DNA from 3 places in the Pelotomaculum schinkii genome. Region 3 is predicted to be linked to each of the others. Evidence: riboswitches for the same ligand, from Rfam matches in the RefSeq annotation. Region 3 holds a riboswitch; each other region holds the start of a gene.
The links. Region 3 has a riboswitch for thiamine pyrophosphate ahead of Psch_RS05645 (thiamine-binding protein). Riboswitches for the same ligand answer to the same signal wherever they lie in the genome.
Positions count from the first base shown of each region.

Region 1: another riboswitch for thiamine pyrophosphate. It lies ahead of thiD (bifunctional hydroxymethylpyrimidine kinase/phosphomethylpyrimidine kinase); the one in region 3 lies ahead of Psch_RS05645 (thiamine-binding protein).
Region 2: another riboswitch for thiamine pyrophosphate. It lies ahead of Psch_RS15540 (MerR family DNA-binding transcriptional regulator); the one in region 3 lies ahead of Psch_RS05645 (thiamine-binding protein).

Region 1 is NZ_QFGA01000002.1:46,971-52,116, forward strand. Features, by position in the region: gene thiM (hydroxyethylthiazole kinase) at 1-726, opposite strand, end outside; gene cytX (putative hydroxymethylpyrimidine transporter CytX) at 707-1,924, opposite strand; gene thiD (bifunctional hydroxymethylpyrimidine kinase/phosphomethylpyrimidine kinase) at 1,917-2,729, opposite strand; TPP riboswitch at 2,973-3,080, opposite strand; gene Psch_RS11210 (hypothetical protein) at 3,373-4,224, shown strand; gene Psch_RS11215 (polysaccharide deacetylase family protein) at 4,232-5,146, opposite strand, start outside.
Region 2 is NZ_QFGA01000002.1:990,687-995,832, reverse strand. Features, by position in the region: gene thiC (phosphomethylpyrimidine synthase ThiC) at 1-317, opposite strand, end outside; gene Psch_RS15545 (IS200/IS605 family accessory protein TnpB-related protein) at 612-2,063, opposite strand; gene Psch_RS15540 (MerR family DNA-binding transcriptional regulator) at 2,047-2,298, opposite strand; TPP riboswitch at 2,481-2,579, opposite strand; gene Psch_RS15535 (hypothetical protein) at 2,960-3,103, shown strand; gene Psch_RS15530 (FAD binding domain-containing protein) at 3,251-4,135, shown strand; gene Psch_RS15525 ((2Fe-2S)-binding protein) at 4,139-4,639, shown strand; gene Psch_RS21470 (xanthine dehydrogenase family protein molybdopterin-binding subunit) at 4,632-5,146, shown strand, end outside.
Region 3 is NZ_QFGA01000001.1:1,174,166-1,179,311, forward strand. Features, by position in the region: gene Psch_RS05625 (SAM-dependent methyltransferase) at 26-1,225, opposite strand; gene Psch_RS05630 (FmdE family protein) at 1,494-2,087, shown strand; gene Psch_RS05635 (LiaI-LiaF-like domain-containing protein) at 2,084-2,395, opposite strand; gene Psch_RS05640 (PspC domain-containing protein) at 2,392-2,841, opposite strand; TPP riboswitch at 3,017-3,122, shown strand; gene Psch_RS05645 (thiamine-binding protein) at 3,187-3,477, shown strand; gene Psch_RS05650 (ABC transporter permease) at 3,440-4,228, shown strand; gene Psch_RS05655 (ABC transporter substrate-binding protein) at 4,228-5,146, shown strand, end outside.

The DNA of each region.
Region 1 (5,146 bases), on a different contig from region 3:
GAAGGTACCAGGAAGTTCCTTTACCATAGAACCGGCAGTCATTTCCCCGGCCAGCCCCATAATCATAACAGCAGCGGCGCTCGCAACCCATTTATCCTCTACAGTCCCGGCAGCGGCTGCGACCAGGGCGCCAACCATACAGCCTGTCCCTATTACCATTCTCAACATTGGTGTCCCATTATGGATCAGGCAAGTCCTTTCGCCATCCGTAATAATATCCGTTTTACCTGTAGCGACGACCACCGTCCCGTATTTTTTAGCCAGGCTCACGCAGGCCTCAACCGCGTCGTCTCCCTCATCTAAAGAATCAACCCCCCTGGCCATGCTTTTAAAGCCCGCAAGTGACTTGATTTCAGCTATATTCCCTTTAACAACAGTTATTTTCGCGTTTTCAAGAAGTTCCCTGGATACATCCATTTTCCGGGTGATGACCGGACAGGCAACCGGGTCCAGCACAACCGGTTTTTGCAGCTCTGTGGCCTTTTTAGCTGCAAGCACGGCGGCGACTTTTTGCTCTTCGGTCAAGGTCCCAAGGTTGATATACAGGGCGGATATAAATCCGGCAAATTCTTCCACCTCGGACCTGACCTCGCACATGGCCGGTGAGGCGCCGAAACACAACAGGATGTTGGCGCAGTCATTGATTGTTACATAGTTTGTAATAGCTTGGACGAGCGGAGTTTTATCCCTGACAGTATTGAGCGCGCTAGCAATTTTGTTTAGCATATTTATCTCCTTTCAAAACCAGATATTTGCTAATAAGACGGATTAACCCATATACCACCATAGTAACGGTCATGGCTGGAATCGTCGAGCCGATTAATAGATCCATACCGGTAACGGCGTAGTAGGTGATTACACCAGTTATAGCCGCGACAAAACCGGTAATATTGAAAGCATCCATGGAGCGGTTGTCTTTATAGATAAAATAATCCATTAACACAATTGTAAATATTGGCGCAAATAGGGACCCGATCATGTAAAGGAAATTTTCGTACTGTTCCATAGGAAAGAACATTGCCAGCAGCGTACCCAGGGCTGTAAAAATCAGAATCAGGTTCTTCCTTGAAACGCCGGGTGAGATATTGCTTGTTGACATTACCGCGGAGTATACATCCAGGAAGGTTGTGGTGACAGTTGATAAGATCACGATAAAAACAGCTGATATGCCCAGGTTCAAACCGGCCATAACCCCTATGGGATCCGGCGTTCCCGCGTATGTCGCGGACAACAGGCCAATGATATACATAAAAGAGCTGCCCAGAAAATATCCGCCAAAGCTGCCCCAGAAACTCCCTGCCCTGCTTTTGCCCAGCATGGTATAATCAGAGATTAACGGCAGCCACGTCAAAGGCATAATAATGCTTAATTCCAACGCTGCGCCAAAGGTAATACTAGAAGCAAACTCCTGCGCTTCTCCCGCCTGCAATACTGACCTTAACATCAACACACATAGTAATAACAGGAGTACTACGGCAACGTTGTTAATCAGATTAATACCCCGGTGGGCGTTAAACGCCCAAATCCCCACAAGAATTCCAATAGCTATTACCAGTACGGTGAAATTATCAAAACCAAACAGTTTCCCTGTGATAGACTGCAGTGATCTTGTACACTGGATTAACATAATGGCAGTCCAACCGACCAACTGGATGATGTTAAACACTGAAATAATGTACGAACCATACCGGCCGAGAGACAGGCGGCTCGATTTGAGGGATGGACTTTTCTCCCTGAAACCAATAACCCCCACTAATGCCAGGATCAGCGTGCCGATCAGATGCCCTGCCAGGATTACCGCTATCCCTTCCTTGATACCGAGGGGAGCGATTAAGCTGCCCGTCATAATTTCTGCCAGGGACACGGCTGCGCCAAACCAAAGGGCAAACTGGTTAAGCCCCCCCAGTGTTCCTTCTTTACCCATTGAAAATACCTGCCTTTCGATATAAGTCATAAAAGTGACCGGTCGGTCCAAATCCGTGGCCAAGTTCTATTGAGTGCAATATTGCGCCGTTGATATAATCCTTTGCCAGCGACACCGCTTCCGGCACTGCATACCCCCTGGCAAGGTGAGCCGCTATCGCCGATGAAAAGGTACACCCGGTACCATGCGTGTTTTTTGTATCTACCCGCGTCCCCTTAAAGTACTTAAAGCTGCTGCCGTCATAAAGCACGTCTACCGCATCTTCTGTAAGATGGCCCCCCTTTACCACGACACAGCCCGGTCCAAATTCGTAGATTTTACGGGCCGCTTTTTTCATTTGCTCGAGGCTTGCGATCTTATCGTCGGTTATCAGCTCTGCCTCGGGAATATTTGGCGTAACAACTGCCGCTATGGGAAACAATACTTTTACCAGCTCTTCTTTCGCTTCCGGACGCAAAAGATAATGACCACTTTTGGAAACCATGACCGGATCCACAACTACATTCACAGCTTTATTCGCCCTCAGACAAGCCGCGATGACGTTGATGATTTCAGCGTTTGACACCATCCCAATTTTTAACGCGTCAATTTCAATGTCAGCAAACAAGCAGTCAATCTGATTTCTGACAATATCAACATCCATTTCCCTGACATCAACCACGCCTGTGGTATTCTGCGCCGTCACTGCTGTAATCACACTCATACCATAGGTGCCCAGTGCGCTGAATGTTTTTAAGTCTGCTTGTATTCCTGCTCCGCCACATGAATCGGAACCCGCAATTGTTAATGCCACTTTTGTCTTCAAACTAAAGCCCCCTCGCTTTCATTATGGCAACAAAAAGAAACAACATCCCTCCTTCTACCCTCAAAATGTAGGTGCGAATTCACAAAAGTTACTTTAAATGCCCAAGTTCGGCGCTGGCGCGCCGTGTGCGATTGAAATGGCGACTACATCGGCTGGTATTTTCATCATACGTGGCGCCGCTTCAGCGCATAATTGTCTAAATAGAAACAGCCCTTTACCTGAAGTTGGCAAAGGGCTAACGATCCAATCGAAAAGCAGCATCCCTCCGCTGGCATTACCCAGTTCAGGTTCATTGGGTCAGAACGCACTGTTCTTTCTCAGCCGGATTACCCAGCTCCCCATGCATATATGAAATTTAAATTAACCAGGGCATAACTACCCCAGTTCCTACCTTGGATTCTAAATTATAGTAAGGACATTATAACACATTATTTCATTTATTGATATATCGATTATTTAAGACATAATTTTATTTTACAAAAGAAAACAAGCATTACTGCGAAAATACCATATTTTACATTCTATCACTCAGAATATTTTATGTCCTTTTCCTCAAGGTGTTGTATAATAATCAATGGTTAAAAATACAAACACAAAGGCGGCATAGATTTTTCCGGAAAAAAACTTAAGAGGAGTTGGCTTTGTGAAGGAATGGCATGTTGAGGATGCCGGCGGCGGTTGTCGCGCTTTTTCTGAAATTTTGGTGCTTGTATGCGAGGAGACAAGAGAAATATTTGCCACTGCTCTGCCCTTGACCTGGGATGACGGATTCAGCCTTGAGGAAAAGGCATGCAACCAGTTAACCGGCCTGATGGAAAAGGCAGGCGTACAGAAAAATGACCGGCTGGTGGTGTGCTCCGGCAATATTTTTAATACTTTTCACCATTGGTTGACCGAGAGCGGTTACACCTGGGATACAGGCAAAATTGACGGGCTTGCCCATGACCTCGCAGAATATTTTTTTCACACCCAGGCTGTCCAGGCCGGCTTTCCTCCTGAACTTCAACTGGTTGAGCGTAATTACCGGGAGTATTACAGCCTTATTGAAAAATGGGTAGGGGCAGAACCAGGGCGCCAAATCTTTTGGAAAGACCGTGAAGTCAGGCGCAAACCTGCCGAAACCCGTTATATTCTTAAATGCAACGGTGGCCATAGCCGCTCCTGCCAGCAGTGCCGTCAAAAAATCAGGCCATATTCACCGGTTGTCGTTTACCGCTTCAGGGAAAACGGACGCCGCATACGCAGGTACTTCCATCCTGCCTGCACCCCGGTGACACCTTTAAAGAGTACGCTGGAAACGTTTGTAGTAAGCTGGAACTCCTCCAAGATCGAAGGGGTAATCCTGAACGCCAGGGATGAAAAGAGGACTTGTTCGATCTGCGGTCAGGTTGTCGGTGCGGGCGACCGCACATTTTATGGGTACGTCAATGATCAGGTCATTGTTGGCCACCCCGCTTGTTTTAAGGAAGAAAAGGACGCAGTGCGTGGAGCATAGCGTCCTTTTAATCTATATAAACCTCCAGGTGCTTTTCCTTCTCGTTCGAGTTGACTGTCAGGTAGAGCCATCCGTCGTCTTCCTGGACGGTCGTTATAGATTCACCAATGACGTAATTTTTGCGGTCTGTTCCCACGTAAACAGCCACTGTCATATCCTTTAATCCGTCCGGGTTTTCGAGATTAATGGCAAACCCGTTACCTTCCAGCTTTTCGACCTGCCACTTGGTGGCGGCATGCCGGTTGAGAAAATCAGCAAACCGGCTCATCGGCTCAACTCTGAGCCTGCCTTTCTCCTGCTCAGCAAGCGCTTTATCTTCCAATGCCCGCATTGCATCCAGTTCAAAGGACACATATGAGGGATGCGTATAGACCATGCGGATTGACCTTTCCTGCGCTGAGAATTCTACCAGGTCCTCCAGCCACTGTTTGACTTCCCCCGGGGACACATGTCCCCTTTCCATCTCCTCGAGGGAGGCAAATTGCCGGTAAGGGGTAATGGGAAAGGCCCAGGTTGTTCCATCAGTCGGTTTGTCATCCAGTAACGGCTGAGTGGGGCTGGAACCGGTGTCACCAGCAAAATAATAGGCTTTAACCCCCATTTCTTCCAGCGCCTGATTAACCCAGTAAGGGTGATTACCACCCGGGGCGCTGTATTCCACCACTTTTTTGCCGGTAACCGCCTCCAGCGCCTCAGAATTCCACCTGATTAGTTCAACGACTTGATCCTGTGGCAGGTACTGCATGTTATAGGCAAAAAAGTTGTGCGCCCAGCCGCCATGCGAGCCGATCTCACCATAATCCTGCAGCATTTCCAGGAGCGGTCGCCCCTTAAGCTTGTCCTCAGCTGAAAAACCCATATGATCGCCCAGTTTATAAGTATCCGGACCGGCCGTAATATGTATGGAAAAAGGAAGTTCTTT
Region 2 (5,146 bases), on a different contig from region 3:
GTCTTGCCGTAACAGCTCAGATCCATTATGGCGTCCGCCTGCAGCTTTATAGCCCACCTCACCTTTTCCAACTCGGCTTCGATATCGCAGCAGTCCTTCGAAACCCCCAGGTTGACATTAATTTTCGTCTTAAGGCCCTGGCCAATGCCGCACGGATCCAGGGATGTATGGTTTTTATTAGCGGGAATCACCACCCGGCCCTGCCCGATCAGTTCCCGTAGGACATCTGGACTCACCTGCTCCTTATATGCTACCGCCTCCATCTCCTTCGTGATTATTCCCTTACGGGCTGCTTCCATTTGTGTCGCATAGTTCAAGTGTTAAACCTGGTTTCTGAAAGCTAAACAAATCTGATTTATACAGGATAATCCAGATTTCATTAGATTTCTCTCCCGCCGACTAACGGGAGGCAGTGTCACAGGATTCAACTGCTTAGCTATGGACTTTCGCCCATATTCCGAGTGGCTCGCCTTGCGCTCACCGCCTGGCCCAGGGATGGCCAGTACTGCCCGGAGGGGGTGTTACCCACCGCCTGGTCGTTACTTGCGGCAACAGCCTTTCGCTGCGTGTACTGTGCCGCACCGCAAACTTCATGGCCAAGAGGGTTTACCTTAGCTCACCAGTTGTTTCCTGTAATGATGCCAGGAAACCAGGCTTTTCACCTCCTGTTTGGTATGTTTTTTAACAGCAGCAATTGCTGCTTTCTTGATTACGCTCCACTGCTTCCAGTTGGTTAACAACGTGAAGCTCTCTTTTTTCTTGACGTACTTTTGCTCCAATTGTTTAGGTATCTTTTCGTTACTGAATCCTAAGCCGCGCCTGGCTATTACGTAAGCTGCCGCCTCATGATTCGAGATCCCGTGCTGCTGTTGATATTTCAGAATACCAATGACCGAGGTGAACGGCGGCGGCACTTTTGCCAGGTGTATTCCCTCGCGGGCGGCTTTGCGTTCTACTGCCTGCAGGAATTTCGACCACATAAAACCGTTGATTATCCGGTTAAACTTGGCTGTTACGGACTTGTCGTTTTTAAACTCCAGGTTCTCTACGGCGAGGACGCAGTTTAACCGTTTTGCCAAATCTACCACCATGGCTGCAGCCTCGCCGATCAGCTTATTCCGCCGGTTGCTCCGTGCATATGTCCATTCTCCCTGCGGTATCCAAAGGCTTTCTTTGAATTGCCCTAGGTAGTCTGCATGGGTTATGCCCAGACCATCGGGGTTGGTATCCACTCCGATAACCCCGTTATAGGCTGTGTATTGTACCGGCGCTTCTTCTTCAATGGTGACGTGAATGTAATAACAGCCGTTCTTCCGGATAATTTCCACCTGGTAGGCGCTGCCTGTTATTAAATAGTCTATAACCATCTGCCGGTAGTTGAGCCCGTTGATCAGCCCTGTCTTCTTGGAAGGCTTATAGGCCAGATAGACCGGGACTGTGATTCGGTTGTAACGGATAGACTTTTTTGTCTCGACCGGCTCTGCTGCTATATCCAGGTAGATGATACCGTCTTTGGCATATAGCCGGGTGTTCAGGTTGCCGCCCTTGGTCTTATCACCCCTGGAAAGATAACGGTTGCTCCGGGCGTCCTGCCACGTATCAAGGGTAATGTTGCCTTTGCATCTCTGATGGAAGAGTCTCTTCCCGCCGAATACCACCGACGGAAATGTGCCGGCATCAAGGTGCTTCTGCCAAAATGCCAGTTTCCTTTCTTCTTTGTCCAGTCGCTTTTGCAGGTTGTCTTTCTTTCTGGGGGACCTGGCTTTTTCCAGACGCTTTCGGGTGAATTCCACTTTCTTTGTAGCATTGGCATGGTTTAGCTTTACCAGCTCTTTTTGTGATGAAATAGTTGCCTGGGCATCGTGCACCGTGTCGTTGGCCTGGCGGGAATTTAGGTTGAATTTACTTTGTACGGCCAAGCGTATGTCCTGGGTTTTCCAACCATCCAAAAGCCTTTTAAAGCCCCACCTTACGGCGGCGCAATAGCGTCCCATGAGGTTGTCGAGGAAGGTTTTTTGAACTTCCGTGAGCTGGAGAATGACGCCCCTAACCGTGGTTTTCACAGGCAGTCACCTCCTGCTCAATAAGCCAGGTCAGCTTTTTTGCCACTCTCCAGCCACGCTTACCGTATATCCTGGCGGAAAAACTAGAAGTCATTATTTGTGATTCCTTGTACCGCCTATGGCCGCCAGGTGTAAGCAGTGGTTTTAATTTCCCTTCTCTTTCCCAGCAATGCAACGTATGAGGCCATACATTTAATAACTTTGCTAGCTGGTGAGATGTTAACAGCTTTTCCATTGACACCACCTCTTACCATCACCCTAACAGAAACACTTGTTCGGTGTCAATGGTTTATTGGTTTATTTTTACTTTTGTTTAATTAATCTGTAGCTGCTTCACACCTCCTTGTATGAAAGTAACTTAACAAACAAAAAGCCCACCCGTTAGGGTAGGCCTCTGATATGCTGCTACTGCTCCAAAAATAACAGCTTCTGCTTCCCTACGCTGGTATTACCCAGATCAGGTTCAGAGGGTCGAGATTCCTCTCTCTCAGCCACAAGGCGCCCCTAGCTCATTATTCAATTGTATATAAATTATATCAAATCTGACAACTACTGTCAACAGCTACTCAGCTGGTCTATGACAAGTATTTACAGCGGTATTCCGTGGATGCAATGAACGTTTAATAAGTCTATAGCCGCTTTATTATTCGGTGGATCAAATTTTATACGTAAAAGCAAAGATTCAACCTTAAATGGTTACGATTTTACATTTATTGTTTCCATTTAATTGGTAGAAATGGATTAAGAATGCAATCTATAGATGTTATCTATGATATGTCCTAATATATTAAATTTTAAGAATTAGACTAGTATATATGCATACTTTAAAATTATAAGTAGAGGTGCAGACTTAATATGATAAGACAAAGCCATTGTTTAAGAAGGATAAGGATGTAATGAATGAGTTTATTGCTTATTTTTGTGTTTCTCAAGAAGAATTTATGTTGCAAACCTTTCTGAAAGAAAAACTTGATACGTTGAGGAAAATGATCGTAGCCGGAAAGAAGCTTACAGATCCTCGGTTGTTTGACCAGCTTTAAGGTATTTGTCGCGGTGAAATCCATATTATAACATTAAGAAAACAAAGGGGGTTATTTAATATAGTAATAAAATAAATTATTGCTATCTGAGCTGTAACAAGAATTGCTGTTGATGAAATGCTGCGTATAAGAGGAGGATGATACTTCATGAGAAAATACAAGTTTGAAGCGCCGCAGTCGTTTGAAGAGCTTTTTGAGATTATGCACAGAGCCAATTTCGAGAAGGACGAAATAAAGTTCGTGGCAGGGGGAACGGATTTTGTTCCCCGGCTTAATTTTGAACTGAATATGATCCCAAGCGAACAAAAACAGCCCCTGCAAATCATGTATTTGGGATGCCTTGGCATAGATTCCATTATTGAAAAGGACGGAATAATCTCTATAGGTGCTTGCTGCAAACTGAACGATATAATGAAAAATCCTGTTATTTGTGAAAAACTTCCCGTTCTGGTTGAAACAATTAGTCAAATGGCGGGGCTTACAATTAGAAATACTGGAACGATCGGTGGAAACATTATGAATGCCTCTCCGGCTAATGATAGCATCCCAACCTTTATAGTACTGGATGCAAACTTCATTTTAAAGTCGGAAAAAAAAGAGAGAACAGTAAAAGCTTCAGAATTTTTCACAGGGCCGGGAAAGACTGTCGCCAAACCGGATGAAGTTCTTACAAGGATTGAAATCAATTTGAAAAAAGGACATGCTTCCTTTAAAAAGCTTGGAAGAAGGCAGGCTGAAACGCTTTCTGTTGTTAATGCGGCAGCCTATGTGGAGCAGGAGAATAGTGTATGTAAAACCGTGCGCGTGGCAGTTGGATCTGTGGGGCCTACCGTAATTCGTTGTGAGCGGGTTGAAGTTGCTCTGCGCGGGAAAAAGCTTACGGAAGATGTAATTAAAACTGCCAGCTTAAAAGTGCTGAATGAAATCAATCCCATCGATGACCTCAGAGCAAGTGCATGGTACCGGAATAAAACTGCACCGGTAATGGTTTCCCGCGCGATCAAAGCGGCAGCAGGAATAAGGGGGGAGTAGCCAATGTCAGAGATTCTAAATTTATATGTGAACGGTACAAAAATGCAAGCGATTGCAAAGCCTGAATCGACGCTTCTGGAAGTTTTAAGAGACGAACTGCATCTGGTTAGTCCTAAATGTGGTTGTAACCATGGAGATTGCGGAGCTTGTACGGTAATTCTTGATGGAAAAGCGGTAAAGTCTTGCACTGTTCTGGCGCTTACGGCAGAAGGGAAAAAAGTTGTAACAGTTGAGGGTCTCAGTAATGGCTCCGAACTTCACCCGGTTCAGCAGGCATTTATCAAATATGGCGCTCCACAATGTGGTTATTGCACGCCTGGTATGGTAATGGCGACAGTTGCGTTCCTATTGGATAATCCGACTCCAAAGGAAGAGGAAATCAAGGATGCCTTAAGTGGAAATCTTTGCAGATGCGGTGGATATAAGGAGTATGTTAAAGCTGTTTCGGCTGTAGTAAGCGGAGAATTCGGCCGCCTCCCGGAAGGAAGTGAGATAAATGCTTAATTATGTTGGCAAAAGCATTCCTAAATATGATGTTATGGGGCATGTAACCGGAAAAACAGTGTACCCGAGCGATGTTAAAATGCCTGGAATGCTTATATGCAAAACATTGCGTTCTCCTTACAAGAGGGCCAGGATTCATTCAATTGATATTTCAGAGGCGCTCAAGGTAAAAGGTGTTCATGCAGTTATTACTAAAGATGATGTTCCGTACAACAAATTTGCCATGTACCCGGATCAGGATGTTCTAGCTGAGGAAATGGTAAGGTTCAAGGGGCAGAATATAGCAGCGGTTGCAGCCGATGACAAAGCTACCGCTTTGGAAGCGTTGAGCAAAATAAAGCTGGACATAGAAGAGCTTCCTGCTGTAGTTGATCCGCGTGAAGCTATGAAAGAGGGAGCGCCTTTAGTACGTCCGGAAGGAAACCGCTACCTGTTTGATGGTAAATATCCGACCAGAAAAATTAGAAAGGGAAATATTGAAGAGGGTTTTGCTGAAGCGGATTTCAT
Region 3 (5,146 bases):
GACCCTTCTCAGGACGGATCGTCATTTAGCATTCCACCTGTCTGTATAAATGCTCACGGGTCAAGGCCAGGTTGTTGTTAAGCCCGCCTGAGAAAAGAATCTGGTGTACATTCAGTCCGCTCACCCAGAAACTGGCGGCGCAGGAATGAAGATACAGCCGCCACATCCGGACAAAGCGTTCACCGAACATCTCCCTCACCCTGTCCACATTATGTTCAAAGCCTTCAGCCCAGCGCTCCAGAGTCATGGCATAGTGGACCCGCAGGCTTTCAACATCAATGACATGAAAATCATAGTCCGCCAGTTGCCATATTGCCTCCCTCAGGGAAGGTATATAACCGCCACGAAAAATATATTTTTCGATCCAGGAGTTTACGGGACCCTCCTTGAGGTGGGAAATGGTATGCAGCAGTACCAGGCCGCCTTCCTTCAACAGTCTCCTCAAGGAGCTCATAAATTCCGGATAGTTGGCCCGGCCTACGTGTTCAAACATCCCCACACTGGCTATTTTATCAAAGACACGCCCGCCGGACGCCAGGACCCGGTAATCCATCAGCTCAACCTCCACCTGGCCGTCCAAACCCAGTTCCTTAATCCTGCGCCGGGTTTCCTCAAACTGCTCCTGACTCAGGGTAATCCCCATCGCTTTCACGCCGTATTCACGGGCGGCCCGGATAATCAGCCAGCCCCAGCCGCTGCCGATATCTAATAGAGTTTCGCCCGGCTTCAGCTCAAGTTTCTTTAAGACGTGGTCAATTTTCTGGTTTTGTGCTTTACTCAGGGAATCCGCAGGGCTCTGAAAATAGGCGCAGGAGTAGCTCATGGTCTCATCCAGCCACAATGAAAAAAAATCGTTCCCCAGATCGTAGTGCTGCTGAATGTCTTCCTGCTGCTTACGCAGGGAATTTGGTCTCAGCCTGCAGGGGAAAGACCGGGCTAAAGCATGGCCTTTGAAACGGCCTTCAAAAATCTCTTTACCCTGCAGTACAGTCTTGGTAATTTCCTCCAGGTCTCCGAAGAAGTCAATCACCCCATCCATATAGGCTTCACCCAAGGTCAGCACCGGGTCCTGGACAAACTTCCTGCCCGGTAGTTTTTCGCGGAATAACAGCTTAAAGCAAGGAGCGCCGGCGCCATACCGCTCCGTTGTACCGTCCCAATAGGTTACTTCGAATGCCGGGGACTTAATCCCGCCTAACAAATTGTGTAGTAACTGCTTTTGCATTGCCCATCTCCTCCTGATTGTTCCTGAGTAGTTGTCCATGCCGCCGGCGGCGCCGCGTATCATGAAAATAAATTTCCATCCTTCTGCTGGCGCCGCTCCTGGGGCATGGTTGTCCAATGTGGCTTTTGTGCGAATGAATTCACACCTGCATTTTTCAGGATAGGTTTTCCATCCTCTGACACGGTTATGTATCTTTACTATCTGACCGTGTTTGGCGTTATAATAGAGTAATGATCAAAATGCAAACTAGTAAAAGGAGGTAAATTTAATGTGTACAGAAAAAAGCGATTGGGATAAGGTTATTGAGTTCCACGGCCACAGTTGCCCGGGCATAGCTACAGGTTACCACGTAGCCAGAGTTGCTTTACAAAAACTACAGGCCATTCGAGCCGCCGACGAGGAGTTGATCGCTATTGTAGAAAATGACTCCTGCAGCGTGGACGCTATCCAGGTTTTGACCGGTTGCACCTTCGGCAAAGGAAACCTTGTCTTTAACGACTTGGGGAAACAGGTCTATACTTTTGTTTGCCGCAACAGCGGACGTGCTGTACGGATTGCTGTCAAAGGTTCGGCAAGGCCAAAGGCCCCTTCGTTGAAAGAGCTAAGGGATAAAGTTTACGGCGGGACAGCCTCCGCTGAAGAACGTAAAGCTTTCCACGACCACCAGCAGGAACGCATCCGCTATATCCTGGATCTGCCCGACGATGAATTTTGTGAGATCCGGGACGTTGAAATTGAATTTCCCGATAAGGCCAAGATTTACGATTCTCACACCTGTGCCGTATGCGGGGAACAGGTCATGGAGCCGCGTGTCCGTGTTAAAGGCGGCAAGATTGTTTGCATACCCTGCTCAGAGCATTAGACAGAGACTGACCGAAATATTATTCCTTCAAAAATCTGCTTGATGCCGTTTCTGCCCGGGAAAAACCCCTCTCCAAGCAGAATGTATGCGACAATACCTGCCGCAAGAGCAAGAATCACTAGAACAGCAAACCAGCGGGGTATACGCCCTCTCCAAAAAAGGCTCAGCCCAACAACAATCAAGATTACAGGCCACAGCCTGGCCGACTGGGTTAACATCTCACGCGAGGCGTACCCCGTATTGATCAAGAGCATCGCTGTCCCAAACAGGATCAGCGCCATCCCGAGAATGAACGTCCCGACACTCACCGGTCTCTCTCCTTTCCCGAGCCTTGGAACAGAATATAAATCCCCAGGGCAATGATCAACAGCGGCCAAGAAAAACGCAAAAAATAGTGAGGGACTGTTTGTCCGACCAGAAAGATGATGCCCAGCCCGATCAACAGGAGACCGGCGTTGCGCCTTCGTTTTTCCGAATCTACATGCAAGCCTTTTTTTTCACCAGGCGACTGGTACCCGGCCGTCGGCTCTCCCTGCGCCTCCTGCACTCCTTCAACAGGGATGTCCGGACGGTCGTTTTCAACAGGTATAACAACCGCTGCGATGATGTAAACAAGAATGCCGCTGCCGCCAAGCATCACCGACAGGACCCATAGCAGCCTTACAAGGGTTACATCGACCTCAAAATACTCGGCCATACCGGCAGCGACCCCTGCAATCATCTTGTTTTTACGGGATCGGTAGAGCCTGTTCATATGAATGCCCCCAAATAAAGTTGTTTTAACCACTACATTGAAAATACGGGTGCGAATTAGATTCGCAAAATATAAAAATTATTTGATTTTCATGAACATTATGGTTAAGATTAAAGTTAATGGATAATTATTTCCTGACAGTTTTTATCAGTATATTTAATTTCCCATACAATTTGTATATTATGCGGGGAGCTGAAGCTATTCGGCTGAGAAAGAACTTGGTTCTGACCCACAGACCTGATCTGGGTAATGCCAGCGTAGGGACAAGCTAGATCGTGCTTTAAGTGAGCGCGTTCGGGCCTTTTGCCTGCAGGCAGAAGGCCTAATTTAATTTAAAGGAGGTTTTTGTCAGTGCTCTATAACGTCAGTCTGCAGGTCATCCCAATCGTACCCGAGGCGGAGGTTTACCCGGTGGTAGACAAGGTAATTGACCTGATCAGGGAGTCCGGCGTCAAATATGTTGTCGGTCCCATGGAGACAACGATGGAAGGAGAACTTGACCTGCTCCTGGGAATCGTAGCCAGGGCGCAAGAGATCTGCCTGCAAAATGGCGCCACACGGGTCCTGTCGGTGGTTAAAATAGACTGCAAGGCAGGTGGTGTCACGATTGAGGAGAAAATTAACAAGTATCGTTAACGGCGCATTCCCACTGGGATTTGTAGTCCTGCTGCTGGTTACATGGGAATACCTGGTGCGCTGGAAAGCCGTCCAGGAATGGATTCTGCCCGGTCCCGCCCTCATTGCGCGAACCCTGGCAGACAACCTGCCCTTAATCCTTAAACACACGCAAACAACGCTGATGGAATGCCTGGCAGGTTTTACCCTGGCCATAATCTTGTCCTTTGTTCTGGCTTTCGTCATGGACGAGGTCCCCCTTCTGAGGAGAGCTTTGTATCCCTTGCTTATCGCCTCCCAGACCGTCCCGATCATATCAGTGGCCCCGCTTTTCATAATTTGGTTCGGGTACGGCGTCATGCCCAAAATTATCGTAGTAATCCTGGTCTGCTTCTTTCCGATTGCTTTAAGCCTGCTGGGGGGGCTGGCGGCTGTTGACAGGGAGTACCTCGAGCTCTTCAGGTCGATGAAAGCCACCCGGCTGGATATTTTCCGGATGGTCAAGCTGCCTCTGGCGCTGCCCTCCTTCTTCTCCGGGCTGAAGATAGCCGCGTCTTACAGCGTCATGGGTGCGGTCATTGGCGAGTGGTTGGGCGCCAAGGAGGGATTGGGCATGTACATGACCATTGCCCAGCGCTCGTTCCAGGTAGACCGCGTGTTCGCGGCCATCCTTACCATCACCGTTTTAAGCGCGGCCCTCTTTGCGCTGGTAGTCCTTATTGAAAGACTGGTCATTCCCTGGAACAGGTTAACAGAATGGAGGGATTTGTAATGAAAAAGATAGTTCTGGCAGTCGCTTTATTAACACTCTTGCTGGCTGCAGGCTGCGGCGGGAACAAGTCGCAGGAGGAAAAACCTCTCAAAAAGGTTTCGGTAATCCTGGACTGGACTCCAAACACCAACCATACCGGAGTCTACGTAGCTCAAAAACAAGGGTTTTATGAAGAAGAAGGACTGGACGTGGATATAGTACAGCCCAGTGAAGGCGGAGCGGCCCAGTTGGTCGCGTCGGGGCAGGGCGATTTCGGCTTCAGCTACCAGGAAGAGGTAACCATAGCCAGGACCAAGGACATCCCCGTCAAGGCGCTGGCGGCTGTTATTCAGCACAACACCTCCGGCTTTGCATCGCCAGCGGGAAAAGGGCTCAAGAGCCCCAAGGACTTTGAGGGCAAGAAGTATGGGGGCTGGGGTTCTCCAGCCGAGGAAGCCATGCTGAAGGCCCTCATGAACCAGGATCAAGCCGACTTTAATAAAGTTGAGATAATCAACATCGGCTCGGCGGACTTTCTCACCAGCGTCAGCAAAGATATTGATTTCGCCTGGATTTTCAAGGGTTGGGACGGTATTCAGTCAGAGCTCAAAGGCGTGCCCCTTAATTTCATATACTTGAGGGACTACAACGCCGCCCTCGACTTTTACACTCCGGTCTTGATTGCCAGCGAAGATACGGTCAAGAACAACCCGGAACTGGTGGCCGCTTTCATGAAAGCAACCGCGAGGGGCTATGACTACTGTATCAAGTACCCGGAAAAAGCCGGGCAGGTACTGCTTGACTGTGTCCCCGAGTTAAACAAGGAGCTGGTCATGGCCAGCCAGCAGTACCTGTCCAAGGAGTACCAGGCAGACGCCTCCCGCTGGGGTGAGATGTCCGGCGAGCGCTGGAAAAAATACGCCGACTGGATGTATTCCC